DNA from 2 places in the Mesorhizobium sp. 113-3-9 genome. Region 2 is predicted to be linked to the other one. Evidence: predicted binding sites of a transcription regulator. Region 2 holds the regulator's gene; the other holds the start of a gene.
The links. Region 2 encodes PhoB, which activates phosphate uptake and scavenging genes when phosphate is short. Its sites were predicted from a motif close to TGTCATNNANCTGTCAT; they were not measured.
Positions count from the first base shown of each region.

Region 1: the regulator PhoB is predicted to act here: its motif matches at 8,067-8,083, upstream of phnC (phosphonate ABC transporter ATP-binding protein).

Region 1 is NZ_AP023246.1:2,018,245-2,028,125, reverse strand. It holds gene MesoLj_RS09825 (zinc-binding alcohol dehydrogenase family protein) at 1-396, shown strand, start outside; gene phnF (phosphonate metabolism transcriptional regulator PhnF) at 681-1,430, opposite strand; gene phnG (phosphonate C-P lyase system protein PhnG) at 1,552-2,013, shown strand; gene phnH (phosphonate C-P lyase system protein PhnH) at 2,013-2,624, shown strand; gene MesoLj_RS09805 (carbon-phosphorus lyase complex subunit PhnI) at 2,626-3,738, shown strand; gene fosX (FosX/FosE/FosI family fosfomycin resistance hydrolase) at 3,735-4,154, shown strand; gene MesoLj_RS09795 (alpha-D-ribose 1-methylphosphonate 5-phosphate C-P-lyase PhnJ) at 4,151-5,050, shown strand; gene phnK (phosphonate C-P lyase system protein PhnK) at 5,047-5,823, shown strand; gene phnL (phosphonate C-P lyase system protein PhnL) at 5,893-6,600, shown strand; gene MesoLj_RS09780 (DapH/DapD/GlmU-related protein) at 6,597-7,214, shown strand; gene MesoLj_RS09775 (DUF1868 domain-containing protein) at 7,321-8,031, shown strand; gene phnC (phosphonate ABC transporter ATP-binding protein) at 8,162-9,019, shown strand; gene phnD (phosphonate ABC transporter substrate-binding protein) at 9,122-9,881, shown strand, end outside.
Region 2 is NZ_AP023246.1:1,639,152-1,649,032, reverse strand. It holds gene MesoLj_RS07995 (ATP-binding cassette domain-containing protein) at 1-385, opposite strand, end outside; gene MesoLj_RS07990 (sugar ABC transporter permease) at 399-1,751, opposite strand; gene xylF (D-xylose ABC transporter substrate-binding protein) at 1,995-3,035, opposite strand; gene MesoLj_RS07980 (ROK family transcriptional regulator) at 3,307-4,551, shown strand; gene phoB (phosphate regulon transcriptional regulator PhoB) at 4,890-5,579, opposite strand; gene phoU (phosphate signaling complex protein PhoU) at 5,702-6,409, opposite strand; gene pstB (phosphate ABC transporter ATP-binding protein PstB) at 6,435-7,238, opposite strand; gene pstA (phosphate ABC transporter permease PstA) at 7,235-8,086, opposite strand; gene pstC (phosphate ABC transporter permease subunit PstC) at 8,090-9,073, opposite strand; gene pstS (phosphate ABC transporter substrate-binding protein PstS) at 9,141-9,881, opposite strand, start outside.

The DNA.
Region 1 (9,881 bases), 380 kb from region 2:
GATGGCTCGCGCGGCGCGGTGCCCGATCTGGTCAGGGAAGCGACATCAGGCGAAGGCTTCGACATGGTCTTCGACGCCACCGGCAACACCCAATCAGTGCAGTCGGCCTTCGCCCATGTCGCCCACGGCGGCACGCTGGTGCTGGTCAGCGTCGTCAAGGACGACATCGTCTTTTCCGACCCTGAATTTCACAAGCGTGAAATGACGCTGATCGGCAGCCGCAACGCTTTGCGCGCCGACTTCGATCATGTCGCTGCCTCGATCCGCAACGGTGCCGTGCCATTGGCCAAGCTCGTCACACACCGCACCACACTAGACGGCACGCCGCGCGACCTCGCCCGCTGGGCGCATGAGAAATCCGGCCTGATCAAGGCTGTGATCGAGGTGGTGTCGTAATACGGCAAGTGGTGAACTCGGCCCGAATTGAGGGCGCGCAGCACAGTCGACCCCCACTCCGTCTCGGCTCCGCCGAGCCACCTCTCCCCCGATCGACGGGGTAGAGGAAGGGCACTGACCTATTGCAGCCACCGCTCCTCCAGCGATGCTCCCTTCCTTTCCCCTCCGGAGGGGGGAAAGGTGGCGCTGCGAAGCAGCGACGGATTGGGGGAAGCCGAAACGAGCAGCCGCCGACAGTTAGGCACGACCGGGCTGGTCACGGTCTCGTAAAAGGCCGGCATTCCCTACAGCGCCGACAGCTTCAACTCCACCCTCTCGGCCGGAAACCGCGATTCCGAAAACTGGATCGGCTGGCCATCCGGCGTGACGTTGACGGCCACAGTGACCAGAACGATAGCGCCCGGCTGCAGGTCCAGGTCGGCAAGATCGGCGGCATCGGCATGGCGCGCCGACAGCACGGTCGATTGCCGGAGATAATCGTCTATCCCGAAACGAGCCAGAGAGGCCGTGACAGACCCGGTCTCGGCCATCGCCTTGTCGATCCCGGTGAAGCGTCTGGCATCGAACCAGCCGGCAGCACGCGACACAGGCCGTCCGTCGGCTTCACCGCGTGTCTCGAGCCTGATCACCTCGGCACCCCTGGCCAACCCAAGGCCCTCGGCGACACGCTGACTTGCGGGCTCGATCGATGAAGCGAGCAACACGATATGCCGTTCCGATGTCTGCCCTTGCAGGCCTGTTGAAAAGCGTGTCCGCGCGCCGATCGGATAGGACAGCCGTTTGCGCGACAAGACGAAGGTGCCGCGCCCCTGCTCGGCCCGCAGCACCCCTTCCTGCACGAGCGCCGATATGGCGCTGCGCACCGTGTGACGGTTGACGCCATAGCGCTCGGCGAGCGCCACCTCCGGCGGCAGCGCGGCATTCTCGGCGAAATCCCCGATGGCGATCGCCTGCAGGATCCTGTCGGCGATCTGGCGCCACAGCGAGACGCCGCTGCGCCGTTCGATACTGTCGGCTTCCTGTCGTCCGGTCATGAATTTGCCCCCGCCTTCCATCGGCTGTCATCCACGCGTCATGGACTCGCGTTAGGTAATATGTATAATTTGTATAGTTGTCTATATCAATAGACAAATTTGGCAAAGAGGAATTCTGCTGATGCGAGGACAGGAAGCCCGCGACCAGGCCGAACGCAAGGCCGCCATGGCGACTTTGGCGCAGTCGAGCGGCGACGACATCGTCCGGCTCTGGAACGAGGCTGGCCTGCCTTCGCAAGCCGAACTGCTGCGTGGTCCCGAGACCGGGCTGGTGACGCTGCGCGGTCGTATCGGCGGCGGCGGCGCGCCATTCAATGTCGGCGAGGCGACCGTCACCCGCGCCACCGTCCGGTTGCCGTCCGGTCAGGTCGGCCATTGCTACGCGCTTGGTCGCGACAAGCAGAAGGCAAAGCTGGCGGCAATAGCCGACGCGCTGTGGCAGGACCCTGCCAGCCGCGCCGAAGTCGAGACCAGGCTGATCGCGCCTCTGAGGTCGGCGCTTGCCGCCGCCAACGAAAAACGCCGCGCGGAGACGGCGGCAACGAAGGTGGATTTCTTCACCATGGTTCGCGGAGAAGACTGATGGATATCGCAGCACAATCGATCGAGGGCGGCTTCGCCGATCCGGTCTTCAATGCCCAGACCGTGTTCCGCGCAATCATGGACGCGATGGCGCGGCCAGGCAGTGTGCAGCCTTTGCCTGCCCTGGCCCGTCCGCCAGCACCGCTCTCGGCAACGTCAGGCGCGGTGGCGCTGGCGCTGTGCGACAACGACACGCCGCTCTGGCTCGACCCGGCCCTGCACACCTCCTCCGCGATCGGCTCCTGGCTTGGTTTCCACACCGGCGCGCCGCTGGCCAACACGCCGGCCGACGCGCATTTCGCGTTTGTCGCAACACCGGCCGAGATGATGGCGCTCGACGGTTTTGCGCAAGGCACGCAGGATTATCCCGACAGATCGACCACGCTGATCCTCCAGGTCAGCGACCTCGTGTCAGGTGCGCCGCTCTTGCTTGAAGGCCCCGGCATCGAAACCAGCGCCGTGATCGCGCCGGCGCAGATGCCGCGTCATTTCATCGAGCAGTGGAAGCAGAACAACAAGCGCTTTCCGCGCGGTGTCGACGTCATCCTCGCCACATCGCAAGGCATAGCCTGCCTTCCGCGCACGACACGTATCAAGACGATGGAGGCGTAAGATGTATGTCGCGGTAAAAGGCGGCGAGGCCGCAATCGCCAATGCCCACAGCCTTCTCGCCGACCGCCGGCGCGGCGACCGTTCGGTGCCCGCGCTGCGCCTCGACCAGATCGTCGAGCAGTTGTCGCTCGGCGTCGATCGGGTGATGAGCGAAGGCTCGCTCTATGATCGTGAACTGGCGGCACTCGCCATCGTCCAGGCGCGCGGCGACATGATCGAGGCGATCTTCCTGGTGCGCGCCTATCGCACCACGCTGCCGCGTTTCGGCTATTCCAGACCGATCGACACCGGCGCCATGCGGGTCGAACGGCGTGTGTCGGCAACCTACAAGGACTTGCCCGGCGGCCAGTTGCTTGGCCCGACCTTCGACTACACCCACCGGCTGCTCGATCCCGAGCTTGCCGCCGGCGCCGATGTCGCCGAACCGTTGCAGCGCGAGACTGAAGCGCAGGCCATGCCGCGCGTCTCGGCGATCCTCGCCCGCGAGGGCCTGATCGAACCGGATGGCGAGATGCCGCAGGATCATGTCCCCGGCGACATCACCCGCGAGCCGCTGGAATTCCCGATGGCGCGCGACATCCGCCTGCAGGCGCTGTCGCGCGGTGACGAAGGTTTCCTGCTGGCGCTCGGCTATTCCACCCAGCGCGGCTACGCCCGCAACCATCCCTTCGTCGGCGAAATCCGCATCGGCGAGGTCGAGCTGGAACTCGACATTCCGGAACTGCCTTTCGCCGCCCCGCTCGGCACGGTGCGGGTCACCGAATGCCAGATGGTCAATCAGTTCAAGGGATCGGCCAAGGCACCGCCGCAATTCACCCGCGGCTACGGCCTCGTCTTCGGCCAGAGCGAGCGCAAGGCGATGGCCATGGCGCTCTGCGACCGGGCTCTGCGCGCCTCCGAACTCGGCGAGGACATAGTCGCCGCCGCCCAGGACGAGGAGTTCGTCATCTCGCATTCCGACAACGTCCAGGCGACCGGCTTCGTCGAGCATCTGAAGCTGCCGCATTATGTCGACTTCCAGGCCGAACTCGACCTCGTGCGCCGCATGCGCGCCGAGTATGAGGCCCGGGAGAACCCCGCCAAGGCTGAAGAAAAGCGGGAGGCAGCGGAATGATCGAAGGCCTGTCCCACATGACCTTCATCGTCAGGGATCTCGACCGGATGACCGAGATCCTGACCGGAGTTTTCGAAGCGCGCGAAGTCTATGCCAGCGATGCCGAACAGTTCTCGCTGTCGCGCGAAAAATTCTTCCTGATCGGCGACATCTGGATCGCCATCATGCAAGGCGAGGCGCTGCCGGAGCGCAGCTACAACCACATCGCCTTCAAGATCGATGACACCGATTTCGACCACTACGCCGAGCGTGTCGCCAAGCTCGGCCTCGACATGCGTCCGCCGCGTCCGCGCGTCGAGGGTGAAGGCCGCTCGATCTATTTCTACGACGACGACAATCACATGTTCGAACTGCACACCGGCACGCTTGCGGACCGCCTGGAGCGCTATGCCAAGGGATTGGAGGCAGCATCATGACCGACATCGCCACCTACAACTTTGCCTATCTCGACGAGCAGACCAAAAGGATGATCCGCCGGGCGATCCTCAAGGGTATCGCCATTCCGGGCTATCAGGTGCCGTTCGCCTCGCGCGAAATGCCGATGCCCTATGGCTGGGGCACCGGCGGCGTCCAGGTCACTGCCTCGATCATCGGCCCAGATGACGTGCTGAAGGTCATCGACCAGGGCGCCGACGACACCACCAATGCGGTGTCGATCCGCGCCTTCTTCAAGAAGGTCGCCAATGTCGCGGTGACCACCGATACCGCCAGCGCCACCATCATCCAGACCCGCCACCGCATCCCCGAGCATCCGCTGACCGCGGGCCAGGTGCTGGTCTACCAGGTGCCGATCCCTGAGCCGCTGCGCTTCCTCGAACCGCGCGAAACGGAAACGCGAAAAATGCATGCGCTGGAGGAATACGGCCTCATGCATGTGAAGCTTTACGAGGACATCGCCAAGCATGGCCGCATCGCCACCACCTATGCCTATCCGGTGAAGGTCGAAGGCCGCTATGTGATGGACCCCTCGCCGACGCCGAAATTCGACAATCCCAAGATGCACCGCTCGCCTGCCCTGCAGCTGTTCGGCGCCGGCCGCGAAAAGCGCATCTACGCGGTGCCGCCCTTCACCGAGGTCGTCAGCCTCGACTTCGAGGATCACCCCTTCGAGGTGCAGACCTTCGACCAGCCCTGCGCACTGTGCGCCGCCGAGAATGTCTATCTCGACGAAGTCATCCTCGATGACCATGGCGGCCACATGTTCGTCTGCTCCGACACCGACCACTGCGAGAAGCGGCGAGCCGACGGCCATCGCGGCCACCGTGCCCCCGATGCCCATCATGCCTCGGAAAAAATGGAGCCGGCACAATGACCGACGAACCGTTGCTGCGCGTCTCGGCGCTCTCCAAATTCTACGGTTCGCGCGTCGGCTGCGACAACGTCTCCTTCGACCTGTGGCCCGGTGAAGTCCTGGCTGTCGTCGGCGAATCCGGCTCCGGCAAGACGACGCTGCTCAACTGCCTGTCGACGCGGCTGCTGCCGTCCTCCGGCACCGCCAGCTACCGCATGCGTGACGGCCAGTTCCGTGAGCTCTACCGCATGAGCGAGGCCGAACGCCGCTTCCTGATGCGCACCGACTGGGGCTTCGTCCACCAGAACCCGGCCGATGGCCTGCGCATGACGGTATCGGCCGGCGCCAATGTCGGCGAACGGCTGATGGCGGTCGGCGACCGCCACTACGGCAAGATCCGCGCCACGGCCGTCGATTGGCTGTCGCGCGTCGAGATCGAGCAGGACCGCATCGACGACGAGCCCCGCGCCTTTTCCGGCGGCATGCGCCAGCGCCTGCAGATCGCCCGCAACCTCGTCACCGGGCCACGGCTGGTGTTCATGGATGAGCCGACCGGCGGCCTCGACGTCTCGGTGCAGGCGCGCCTGCTTGATCTGCTGCGCGGACTGGTCAACGATCTTGGCCTGGCGGCCATCGTCGTCACCCACGACCTTGCCGTCGCACGTCTTCTGTCGCAGCGCATGATGGTGATGAAGGACGGCCGCGTCGTCGAAAGCGGACTCACCGACCGCGTCCTCGACGATCCCCGCGCCCCTTACACGCAGCTTCTCGTTTCCTCGATTTTGCAGGTGTAGCCGCATGATCCCGAAAAGTGGAAGCCGGCTTTCGGACCGGATCATGCGGCAAGACAAAGGACACTGATCATGCCAACCCCGCTCGTTGTTTCCGACGTCGCCAAGAGCTTCACCATGCACCTGCGCGACGGCATCAAGCTGCCGGTCGTCGCTGGTGTCTCGTTCTCGATCAAGGCTGGCGAATGCACGGTGCTCGGCGGCCCGTCCGGTGCCGGCAAGAGCTCGATCCTGAAGATGCTCTACGGCAACTATGCCGTCGATGAAGGCCAGATCATCGTCAGGCACGACGACGGGCTGATCGATCTCGCCAATGCCAGCCCGCGCACCGTGCTTGCCGTGCGCCGGCAAACGATCGGCTATGTCAGCCAGTTCCTGCGCACCGTGCCGCGCGTTTCGGCGCTCGATGTCGTCGCGGAGCCGCTGGTCGAACGCGGCGAGGAGCGCGAGGCGGCCAGAGGCAAGGCGCGCGCACTCCTGGCGAAGCTCAACCTGCCGGAAAAACTCTGGGCGCTGCCGCCGGCGACCTTCTCCGGCGGTGAGCAGCAGCGCGTCAACATCGCGCGCGGCTTCATCACCGAACACCCGATCCTGCTGCTCGACGAGCCGACCGCCTCGCTCGACGCCACCAACCGCGACGTGGTGATCGAACTCATCGCCGCCAAGAAGGCGGCGGATGTCGCCCTGCTCGGCATCTTCCACGATCACGATGTGCGCGAGGCGGTTGCCGACCGCATCATCGACGTCACCGCCTTTGCTCCGGGAAAACTCGCCGCATGACCAGGAAATTGTCGGAGACGCCGCTGGTCCACCCGACGGCGGAGGTACACAACTCGACGCTTGGCCGCTGGACCGAGATCGCCGACCGCAGCAGGGTCTCGGAAAGCGAACTCGGCGACTATTCCTACATGATGCAGGACTGCGCCGTCTGGTGCGCGACGATCGGCAAGTTCGCCAACATCGCCGCAAGCGTGCGCCTCAACGCCACCAACCACCCGACCTGGCGGCCGACGCTGCACCATTTCACCTACCGCGCGTCGGACTATTGGGACGATGCCGAGCATGAGAGCCAGTTCTTCGCCCAACGCCGCGCCAAGCGCGTCAGCATCGGCCACGACACCTGGCTCGGCCACGGTTCGACCGTCCTGCCCGGCGTTACTGTCGGCGATGGCGCCGCGGTCGGCGCGGGAGCCGTCGTGTCGAAGGATGTCGCGCCCTACACCATCGTCGCCGGCGTGCCGGCAAAGCCGATCCGCGAGCGCTTCGACCGCCGCACCGCTGAACGATACCAGGCGCTTGCCTGGTGGGACTGGGACCATGCCAGGCTGCGCGCGTCACTTGACGATTTTCGCGAACTTTCGGCCGAGGCGTTCCTGGAGAAATACCAGGGGTAAGGCAGTTCCAGCAAAGATGGCTCCCTCGCATCATCGTCATCGGGGAGCCTGTTCACATCCTTGACACAGGACTCGGACAGGACGCCATCTCCCCAAGGAGATCGCCATGCCCGACACCGTCAGACCCTCGCTCGCCGGATTCTTTGCCGGCTCCAATCCGGCCTCGCCAGCGCATCTCGGCACCCGCTACGACACGTCGGGCAATTTTCTGACCGAGCCAGGCAACACCGTCGTCAGCCACCTGGTCGGAGGTTCGCCATCCGAGGCTGTGGTGCTTGGCGTGCGTGAGAAGATGCTGGCGATGCCTGACGCCGACCGGCTCGCCTTCACGCCTGTCTCCAGCCTGCACATGACCCTATTCCAGGGCATCATCGAATATCGCCGCCGCCTGCCCTACTGGCCGCAGGACGTGCCGCTCGACACCGGCATCGATGCGATGACTCGCCTTTATCTGGAACGCCTGAAGGGTTTCGAGGGGCTCGGCCCCTTCAACATCAAGGTGGTCGAGGTCGTGCCGACCGGCCTCACCGTTGCCGGCGCGACGGACGAGGATGTGCGGGTCATGCGTAAGTGGCGCGATGCACTGGCGGTTCCGTTCGGCTACCGGCATCCCGATCACGACACCTACGTCTTCCACATCACCTTCGCCTACCAGATCCAGCGTCTCGCCGACGACAGGGCCGCGGCCTGGCAGGCGCTGTTCGACGATTGCCTGGCGCTTTTCGCAAGGCAGGCTCCGACAATCGAGATCAAGGCGCCCGCCTTCTGCGCTTTCCGCGACATGAAGCATTTCGAGGAATTGCTGGTGCTCGGCTGATCTCCGGCAAGGCGCCAGCCGCCAAGCCTGTGGAGCGTAACAAAACTGACATGCTGGCGACACGGCAGGTTCATGTGGCTGCGTTAGGCGAATGCCTGACGATCAATATGGACCGGACTGGAACCAGCCCATGTCAGCAAGCTCTGCCACGCTCGAAATCCGCGGTGTCAGCCGACGATTTGGCAAGAACACCGCCGTCAGCGACGTCACCATCTCGATCCCGCAGGGTCAGATGGTCGGCGTCATCGGCCGTTCGGGCGCCGGCAAATCGACCCTTCTTCGCATGATCAACCGTCTCGTCGACCCCAGCCAGGGGTCGATTTTTTTTGACGGCGCCGAGGTCTCCCAGTTGCGCGGCTCACCGCTGCGGCGCTGGCAGCGCGACTGCGCCATGATCTTCCAGCAGTTCAACCTGGTGCCGCGCCTCGACGTGTTGACCAATGTGCTGCTCGGCAAGTTGAACCATCGTTCGACCCTGTCCAACCTTCTCGGTATGTTTTCACGCGCCGAATGCGCCGAGGCAGTCGCCGCCCTGGAGCGGCTCGACATCGCCCGTACCGCTCTGCAGCCAGCCGGCACGCTGTCAGGTGGACAGCAGCAGCGCGTCGCCATCGCCCGCGCCATGATGCAGCAGCCAAAGGTTATCCTCGCCGACGAGCCGATCGCCTCGCTCGACCCGCTCAACGCCAAGGTGGTGATGGATTCCCTGCAGGACATCAACCTGCGCGAAGGCATCACCGTCGTCACCAATCTGCATACGCTCGATACAGCGCGTGCCTATTGCAACCGCATCATCGGCATGGCCGCCGGCAAGGTCGTCTTCGACGGCCCGCCCGAAGAGCTGAACCGAGAGGCCGTGCGCCTCGTCTATGGCGCCGACAGCAATGGCGCAGAGATATCGGAGGCCATCACCTCCACCAGCGTTGCCTTCAAGCAAAAGATCGCAGCATCCGCCGGACCGCTCGAACCCGCATTCCCGGGTTACTGAGTTCAAGAAAGAGCGGCCTGGATCGTCCGCCCGCGTCAAGGGCATTTGTCAAGATCAAGAACGTTGCCGGCGCGGGGCCGGAACTTACAGGAGAGACATCAAATGTTCAGGAAGATGGTTTTCGGCGCCGTTTCGGTGCTCGCCATGGCGACCAGCATGGCCCACGCCGCCGATCTGAAGGAATTCCGCGTCGGCATCCTCGGCGGTGAAAACGAAACCGACCGGCTGCGCAACTACCAGTGCCTGGCCGACCATCTGAAGGCCGAATTCGGCTTCGAGAAGGTCTCGCTGTTCCCCGCCGCCGACTACGACGGCGTCATCCAGGGCCTGCTCGGTGGCACGCTCGACTTCGCCGAACTCGGCGCCTCCGGCTATGCCAGCGTCTACATCAAGGATCCGAAGGCGGTCACCCCGATCCTCACCACCCAGCAGACCGACGGCGCGACCGGCTATTATTCGATCGGCCTGGCGCTCAAGTCTTCCGGCATCACCGACATCAAGTCGGCCAAGGGCAAGAAGCTCGGCTATGCCGATCCGGATTCGACCTCCGGCTACCTGATCCCGCTGACCCAGATTCCGAAGGACACCGGCGCCTCCAACGAGACCTATTTCGCCTCGACCCAGTTCAACGGCGGCCATGAGAACAACATCCTGGCCGTGCGCGACGGCAAGGTCGATGTCGCTGTCGACGATTCCTCGGGCATCGGCGACTTCAAGAACGGCTTCACCTCCGGCACCTTCCACAAGGTCGTCGCCAAGGGCGCTGTCGACCCGAACGACTTCGTCGAAGTCTGGCGCTCGGGCCTGATCCCGAACGGCCCGCTGGTCGTGCGCACCGCGCTCGGCGACGAGATGACCGCCA
Region 2 (9,881 bases):
CCTCCATGGCGACATCGTCGAGCGTGCCCCAGGCGGTCATCAGTTCGCGGCCAAGGAAAAGATTGGCGGCGGCGTCGACATTGTCGGCCAAGGCGAGCGTCTGGTAGATCGTCTCGATGCCGTATCTCTTGGCGTCGCGCGGGTTGGAGATCGAAGCCTCCTCGCCATTGACGAAGATCTGTCCGGCGTCGCGCTTATAGGCGCCCGACAGGATCTTGATCAGCGTCGACTTGCCGGCGCCGTTGTGGCCGAGGAGCGCCACGACCTCGCCCGGGAAAAGATCGATCGAGGCGTCGTCGACGGCCCGGATACCGCCAAAGGCGATCGAGATGTTGCGCATGTCGACCAGCGGCGTGCCGGCGGCGGGAGCGGTTTTTTCAGCCATGGTCTTTCTCCCCCTAAACCCGCTTGCGGTAGACGGTGTCGAGCCAGACGGCGATGACCAGAACGGCGCCGACGACGATGCTCTGCAGCGGCGAGTCGACGCCGAGCAGCACCATGCCGGACTGCAGCGACTGCATCAGCAACGCTCCGAGCATGGCGCCGATGATCGTTCCCGAGCCGCCGGCCAGCGATGTGCCGCCGATGACGGCGGCGGCGATGACAAGCAACTCGTCCAATGTGCCAAGCACGTTGGTCGACGAGTTCTGCCGGGCAGACGAGATCGCGGCGGCGATCGTGGCCAGCACGCCCATGATCATGAACACCTTCATGGTGATCCAGCGTGTGTTGATGCCGGCCAGGTTGGCGGCCTCCGGGTTGCCGCCGATGGCGAAGACATAGCGGCCGAAACGGGTGCGGTTGGTGATGAAGGTCATGATCAGCCCGACGGCGATCGCCATCAGCACCGGGATGGCAATGCCGTGGGCGATGAACAGGCCACCCTCGGGTACGGTGATGTTGTTGGCGGCGGCGTATCTGTTCACGATGCCGATGGGCCAGGGATAGGAATTGGCCAGCCACACCGCGCCCATGATGACGGCGCAGGTGACTGTGCCAAGCAGCGTTTCGGCCCAGACCGGGCGCAACGGGAAGCGGAAGCGCTTGCGCTGCACCCGCCCGTTGAACAGTGCAAACACGACGGCGAGGCAGGCGACGATACCGACGATCCAACTCCAGGTGGCGCCGATCGATCCGGCCGGGCCGCCGCCCATCAGCTGGAACGTGGCATCGAGCGGTGCCACGGTCTGGCCTGACGTGACCCACCAGGCGGCACCGCGCCAGACCAGCAGGCCGCCCAGCGTGACGATGAAGGCCGGCACTTCGAGATAGGCGATGATGAAACCCTGGAAAGCGCCGATCAGCAGCCCGAGCGCCAGCCCGATCACCAGCGCCAGAACCCAGATCCACGGATTGCCGAGTTCAAGCCCGACGAACCGGACCAGGAAATGCACTTGGGCAAAGCCCATGACCATGCCGATCAGGCCCTCGGCGGAGCCGACGGACAGGTCGATATTGCGCATGACGATGACCAGCACCATGCCGCAGGCCATAATGGCGACAGCGGAGGTCTGCACCGACAGGTTCCACAGATTGCGCGGAGTGAGAAAGGTGCGGCTGTCGAAATCGAGCGGATTGACGCCCAGACGCAGACTCGAAATCACGTGCAGCCCGACCCAGATCAGCAACAGGGCACCGATCATGCCGAGCATGCGGGTGTCTATCTCGGTTGCCTTCAGGAACCGGGCGACCGCGCCAAGCTCCGACGCGCGCGCGGTGTCGACCTGCGGGTTGGACGTCGTGTCGGTCATGATTTCCTCCCACCGGCCGGCCATCCGGCACGGATGCCGGAACGCAGCCTAGAAGCTATCCGCCTGAGGCGGAAACACAAATCTTTTTGAGAAAACGCCGGGGCTTGAGAGCAATTCCAGGAAAGGTGCGTAGCGGTTTTCCGTCCGGAATTGCGGAAACAAAGACCAGAGCGGTTCAGCGTATCTAGAAGACACTGAACCGCTCTGCGCCGCGGCGTCATTGTCGAACTGTGCTGCGCCGTTTTAGTTGCAGGCCGCGACGCTGCCGGCGGCGACGCCCGCGCAGACTTCGTCCTTCTTGATCCAGCCGGCATCGATGACGAGATTGAGATTGTCCTTGGTGATGGCGACAGGGGTCAGGAACAGCGACTTGACGGTGTTGCCGCCAGGCGTCGTGAAGTCCTTCACGCCGGCGATGTCGGTCATCTTCTTGCCGTCAGCCAGCTGCGAGGCGATCTCGGCGGCATTCTTGCCGAGCTCGCGCGCATCCTTCCACACCGACACGGTCTGGGTGCCGAGCGCGATGCGGTTCAGCGCGGCATGATCGCCGTCCTGGCCCGACACCGGCACGGTACCGGCAAGGCCTTGCGCCGTCAGCGCCGCGACGACACCGCCTGCGGTGCCGTCATTGGCGGCGACCACGGCATCGACCTTGTTGTCGTTGGCGGTCAGGAACTGTTCCATGTTCTTCTGGGCGTTGGCGGGGAGCCAGCCGTCCGTATAGGCCTCGCCGACATTCTTGATCTTGCCGCTGTCGATGGCCGCCTTGAGCACTTCCATCGAGCCCGAGAACAGGAAATCGGCGTTCGGATCGGCACCCGAGCCCTTGATGAAGACATAGTTGCCTTCCGGCTTGACCTTGAACACTGCGCCGGCCTGCAAGCGGCCGACTTCCTTGTTGTCGAAGGTCAGGTAGAAGACGTCCTTGTTCTCGATCAGGCGGTCATAGCCGACGACCGGAATGCCTTCGTCCAGTGCCTTCTGCACCGCCGGGCCGATCGCCGAGGCATCCTGCGCCAGGATGATCAGCGAGTTGGCGCCCTGCGAGATCAGGCTCTCGACATCGGTAAGCTGCTTGCCGGGATTGGACTGCGCATCGGCGGAAATGTACTTGTCGCCGGCGGCCTCGATCGCCTTCTTCATGGCGGCCTCGTCGGTCTTCCAGCGCTCTTCCTGGAAGTTCGACCACGAAACACCGATGACCTTGTCCTTCGCCTGCGCGACCGACGCAAGCGTCAGCGACATGGCGACACCCGCCAGGATGGCGGCCGTGAATCTCTTCATGATATCCTCCCTGCGCCGCGTATGGCGCGACCAAACTGACCCGAAGGCCGGCACAGAGGCTCTATTTTTTCGAGCCTCAAAAAAAATACTGATCCATCGTCGGAACGCTGTCAACATCGATTCTGATGGATCTTGAGGTGTGGTGGACTTTTTTTCGAGCCTCGCAATAAATAAATGACAGCACCAGCCGCTTCTGCCAGTATTTGCCCCAGTCGCCGGCAGTGTTCGAGGGGCAGTAAGAACCGCGGCGACGGGGAGGATGTGGGAAAGTATGTCGGTCGGAATCCGCCACGACGATCTGCGCCGGCGCAACCGCGCCATGGTGATTGCGGCCGTGCGCCGGGCCGGCCAACCGTCGCGCACCGAGATCGCCGCGACCACCGGCCTCAGCCATTCGACCATATCGGCGATCTCTTCGGACCTGATCGGCGAAGGCATCCTGGTCGAGGGCAAGCCGAGCGAGGCCGGTGCGCTCAAACGCGGCAGGCCACAGGTCGGCCTCGGCCTCAACCCGGAGGCCGCGGCCATCATGACTGTGGTGCTGTCGCTGAATTTCCTGTCCGTCGCCGTCATCGACTATGCCGGCCAGGTGATATCGGAGGAACAGCGCCGGCTGGACACGCTGACCATGTCGCGCGAGGCGCTGATCGGTGAATGCGTCGCCATTGTACGGCGCCGCCTCGAGGATCCCGATATCGACGTGCGCAGCGTCGCCCGCATCGCACTGGCGATCCAGGGGATCACCGACACCGAGGCCAGGGCCATGCTGTGGTCGCCGATCACGCCGCAGACCGACATCGCCTTCGCCGACATACTGGAAGCCGAGTTCGGCATCCCGGCCACCATGGAGAACGACTGCAACATGATGGCGGTGGCGCTGCGCTGGCGCGACCCCGAACGCTACCGCGACGACTTCATCGCCATCCTTTTGTCGCACGGCATCGGCATGGGCCTGGTGCTGAAGGGCGAGCTGTTCACCGGCACCCATTCGTCGGGCGGCGAGTTCGGCCACATGATCCATCGGCCAGGCGGCGCGCTCTGCCGCTGCGGGCGGCGCGGCTGCGTCGAGGCCTATGCCGGCAACTACGCCATCTGGCGCAATGCCAGGCAGCTTGGCGAGGACACCGAACCGGTCGCCGACGTCAGCGACGCGCAGATGCGGGCATTGGCGACGACGGCACGGGAACGGGCCGGGCCCGAGCGCGAAGCCTATCGCAAGGCCGGCGAAGCACTGGGTTATGGCCTCGGCAGCCTGTTCGCGCTGATCGATCCCGCCCCCGTGGCCATGGTCGGCGTCAGCGCCGCCGCCTTCGACCTGATCGAGCCGGCATTGCGCGAGGCGATCGCCCAGACCGCCGGCGGCCAGCACTCGAAATCGATTTCGTTCGACACCGAACCGAACGAGTTGCCCCTGATCCGCGAGGGCTGCGCCATGCGCGCACTGACCTTCGTCGATCAGGAGATCTTCGCGCCGGGCGTGCAGGCAAGAGGCAGTGCCGGGAAGAGCGTTGCCTGAGCTGGCATTCGTCGTTGATGCCGTAGACCCTCGCTTACTTGGAGATTGGCCGTCGTCATCCGTGGGCGGAGCAGGAGCGAAGCTCCGTCGCGGAGACCCTGGGATCCATTCCGTGACCTATGCCACGCAGTGCAGCGGAGCAGGATTTGCGCCGTGGCAACGCTTTGAGGTCGCGGCATGGATCCTTGGGCTGCAGAGCAGCTCCAGGGGTCCGCGCCGCGTCGCTGCGCTCCTTTGCTCGCCCAAGGATACGAAGCCATGAGCGTCTCAGCCAATTGTCAATGCGTGTGACCCGGGAGTGGACACATTCAACCGATCAACGCTTCCGCCTCAAGGCTCTAATCTTCCCTGATCGCGTAGCCTGCCCCACGGATGGTGCGGATGACGTCGGGCATGCGGCCATTGTTGACCGCCTTGCGCAGGCGGCCGACATGCACGTCCACGGTGCGCTCGTCGATATAGATCGTCTCACCCCAGACATTGTCGAGCAGTTGGCTGCGCGAGAAGACGCGGCCGGGATGGCGCATCATGAATTCCAGAAGGCGGAATTCGGTCGGCCCGAGCCGGATCTCGCTCTTCTTGCGGTAGACCCGGTGCGATTCACGGTCGAGCACGATGTCGCCGACCTTGAGCACGCTGGACAGCACTTCCGGCTTGGCGCGGCGCAGCAGCGCCTTGACGCGGGCCATGAATTCCGGCGTCGAGAACGGCTTGACCAGATAGTCGTCGGCACCGGTCGAAAGGCCGCGCACGCGGTCGCTTTCTTCACCCCGCGCGGTAAGCATGATGATCGGCAGCCGTTCGGTCTCGGGCCGCATTCTTAGCCGGCGACAGAGTTCGATGCCGGACACCGCCGGTACCATCCAGTCGAGCACCAGGAGATCGGGCACGTTCTCCTGCAGCCGGATTTCGGCTTCATCGCCGCGGGTTACCACCTCGACCTGATAACCTTCCGATTCCAGATTGTAGCGGAGGAGCACGCCGAGCGGCTCCTCGTCCTCCACCACCATGATGCGTGGTGCGATCATTGACTGGTCACCTCTAAAGCAATCCCAGGAAAAAATATGTAGCGGTTTTCCATCCTGAATTGCGTGAAACAAAGAGATAGAGCGGTTCGGCGTTTCCGCGAAACGCTGAACCGCTCCAACGCTCAAGCCGCCGGCGCCGACATCGCCGTCTCGTCCTGTTTGGGGCGGTTGGCGGGCAGTTGCGTGCCGGTCAGGACATAGTACGCGTTCTCGGCGATGTTGGTCACATGGTCGCCGATGCGTTCGAGATTCTTGGCGCAGAACAACAGATGCGTGCAAGCGGTGATGTTGCGCGGATCCTCCATCATGTAGGTCAGCAGTTCGCGGAACACCGAGGTGTACTTGACGTCGATGCGTTCGTCGTCGGCGCGCAGCTTCGCAAGCGCGGCGGCGTCGCGCGCCGCATACTCCTCGATCACGCCCTGCACCTGGATCAGCACCAGCTGCGCCATGGCGTCGATGGAATGCGACAGGTCGCGCGGCGTTGCGTTGAGACCGACGGTGCCGACGCGCTTGGCGATGTTCTTGGCAAGGTCGCCAATGCGTTCGAGGTCGCCGGCCATGCGGATCGACCCGACGACATGGCGCAGATCGTCGGCCATCGGCTGGCGCTTGGCGATCAGCGTGATGGCGCGATCGTCGAGTTCGCGCTGGCGCGCATCCATGATGGCGTCGTCGGAGACTACGCGCTGTGCCAGCGCGTTGTCGGAATTCAGCAGCGCCTTGGTGGCGCCGCCGACCATCGAACCGGCGAGATCGCCCATGTCGCTGATCAGCCTGCTGATCTGTCCGAGATCCTCGTCGAAGGCTGCGACTGTATGTTCGGCCATGATCCTGGTCCTCGTATGCGTGCGATCAGCCGAAGCGGCCGGTGATGTAGTCTTGCGTGCGCTTCTCGCGAGGCGACGTGAAGATCTTCTCGGTGCGGTCGAATTCGACCAGTTCGCCAAGATACATGAAGGCGGTCTGCTTCGAGACGCGCGCCGCCTGCTGCATGTTGTGGGTGACGATGACGATCGTGTAGTCGGCCTGCAGCTCGTCGATCAGTTCCTCGATCTTGGCGGTCGACAGCGGATCAAGCGCGGAGGCCGGCTCGTCGAGCAGGATGACCTCCGGCTTCACCGCCACCGTGCGGGCGATGCACAGCCGCTGCTGCTGGCCGCCCGACAGGCTGAGGCCGCTGGCATTGAGCTTGTCCTTGACCTCGGTCCACAAAGCGGCGCGCTTCAGCGCCTGCTCGACACGACCGTCCATCTCGGCCTTGCTGATCTTCTCATAGAGCCTGACGCCGAAGGCGATGTTCTCGTAGATCGACATCGGGAACGGCGTCGGCTTCTGGAACACCATGCCGATTTTGGTGCGCAAAAGGTTGAGGTCCTGCGAGCGGTCGAGAACGTTCTGGCCGTCGAGCAGCACCTGGCCCTCCGCGGTCTGCTTGGGGTAGAGCTCGTAGATGCGGTTGAAGACGCGCAGCAGCGTCGACTTTCCGCAACCGGAAGGGCCGATGAAGGCGGTGACGCTGCGCTCGGGCAGCGACAGCGTGATATCCTTCAGCGCCTTCGATTGGCCGTAGTAGAAGTTGAGGTTCTTGACCTCGATCTTGGCCTTGGCCGCCGCCTCGGCGGCGATCGTCATGTCTGGAGACAACATCTGGCTCATTTGTCCTCTCTGCGTCCGGTCAGGCTGCGCGCAAAGATGCTGAGCGCGAGAACCGTCAATGTGATTATGAGTGCGCCGGTCCAGGCCAGCTGCTGCCATTCCTCGTAGGGACTGAGAGCGAACTGGAAGATGGTGACTGGCAGGCTGGCCATCGGCGCGTTGAGATTGCTGGACCAGAACTGGTTGTTCAGCGCCGTGAAAAGAAGGGGTGCGGTCTCGCCGGAGATGCGGGCGATGGCCAGCAATATGCCGGTGACGATGCCGGAAAGCGCCGCGCGATAGGCAACCGAACGGATGACCACCCAGCGCGGCGCGCCGATCGCGGTGCCGGCTTCGCGCAACGCGTTCGGCACCAGATTGAGCATGTCCTCGGTGGTGCGCACGACCACCGGGATGACCAGGATGGCCAGCGCGACGGCACCGGCGATCGCCGAGAAATGCCCCATCGGCCGCACCATCAGCTCATAGACGAACAGGCCAATGATGATCGATGGCGCCGACAGAAGGATGTCGTTGATGAAGCGCACCACGGTGGTGAGCTTCGAGAAGCGGCCGTATTCAGCCATGTAGGTGCCTGCCAGAACGCCGATCGGCGTACCGACGATGATGCCGATGATGGTCATCACGATGCTGCCGTAGATGGCGTTGAGCAGGCCGCCGGCGTCACCGGGCGGCGGAGTCATTTCCGTGAAGACCGACAGCGAGACCCCCGACAGGCCCTTGTAGAGCAGTGCGCCAAGGATCAGCGCCAGCCAGGCGAGGCCGATGCCGGCGGCGACGACGCACAGCGTCATCATCACGCCATTCTTGCGCTTGCGGCTTTGGTGAAGCGATGTGGCTGTCGACATCGGTCAGGCTCCCGTGCGGGCATCGATGCGCATCAGCATGTAGCGTGCGATGGCAAGGATCAGGAAGGTGATAACGAACAGGATCAGGCCGAGCGCGACCAGCGACGAGGTGTAGAGATCGCCGACGGCTTCGGTGAATTCGTTGGCGATGGTCGCGGAGATGGTGGTTGCCGGTGCGAACAGCGACGTCGAGATGCGGTGGGCGTTGCCGATGACGAAGGTCACCGCCATTGTTTCACCAAGCGCGCGGCCGAGAGCCAGCATGACGCCGCCCATGATGCCGATGCGCGTGTAGGGAATGACGACCCGGCGCGTCACCTCCCAGGTCGTGCAGCCGATCCCGTAGGCCGATTCCTTCAGCACAGATGGCACCGTGTCGAACACGTCCTTGGTGATCGAGGTGATGAAAGGCAGGATCATGATGGCCAGGATCATCGCCGAGGTGAGCAGGCCGATGCCGTAAGGGGGGCCAGCGAACAGGCTGTTGAGGCCCGGAATACCGTGGAACACGCTGATGATGAAAGGCTGTACGGTCGTCTGCAGGAACGGTGCCAGCACGAACAGGCCCCAGATACCATAGATGATCGAAGGGATACCGGCCAGCAATTCCACCGCCATGCCGATCGGGCGCCGAAGCGGGCGCGGGCAAAGCTCGGTGAGGAAGATGGCGATGCCGATGCCGAGCGGCACGGCAATCAGGATGGCGATTGCCGAGGTGATGATGGTGCCGTAGATCGGGGCCAGCGCACCGAACTTCTCCGTCACCGGGTTCCAGCTTTCGCTGGTCAGGAAGGAAAAGCCGAAAGTCGACAGGGCTTGCCAGGAACCGGCAAATAGCGAGATCGCGACGCCGCCAAGCAGCACCAGCACCAATATCGCGGCGGCGCGGGTTGTCGCGTGGAAGATTGAGTCGGTCAGCGCGAACCGTCGAACGGTGGCATCGCGGGAACCTCTGACGGCTGGCAAGGCTTCCTGGACAGCGCTCATGTCAAGCTCGGCTCTTTCAGGTTGAGGGAAAAGGAGCGCCACGGTCGCGGCGCTCCTTAGGAAGATCTTACTCGCCGGCGTAGACGGGCTTGCCGCCGGCCTGGATGTCGGCCTTCCACGACGCCTTGATCAGGTCGACGACGCTGTCGGGGATCGAGACATAGTCGAGCGCCTTGGCGGTTTCCTTGCCGTCCTTGTAGGCCCAGGCAAAGAACTTCAGGGCTTCGCCGGTGGTCGCGGCATCGTCCGGAGCCTTGTGGATCAGGACCCAGGTGGAGGCGGCGATCGGCCAGGTGGTGTCGCCGGGCTCGTTGGTGATGATGACGTTGAAGTTCTTGGCAGTCTTGAAGTCGGCATTCGAAGCGGCGGCGCCGAAGGATTCGAGCGACGGCTCAACGACCTTGCCGGCAGCGTTCACCAGCTTGGAGTAGGAAAGGTTGTTCTGCTTGGCATAGGCGTATTCGACGTAGCCGATGCCGCCGTCGGTCTGCTTGACGGTGTTGGCAACGCCTTCGCTGCCCTTGGCGCCGACGCCCGTCGGCCATTCGACGGCGGTGTCCGAACCAACCTTGTCCTTCCAATCGGGCGAGAGCTTCACCAGATAGTCGGTGAAGTTGAAGGTGGTGCCCGAACCGTCCGAACGATGCACGACGGCGATCGCGGTCGACGGCAGGGTGAGGGTGGGATTCAGCGCCTTGATGGCGGCGTCGTCCCAGGTAGTGATGGCGCCGAGATAGATCTGGGCCAGCGTCTTGCCGTCGAGGACGAGCTCGCCCGGCTTGACGCCGGTGAGGTTGACGATCGGAAC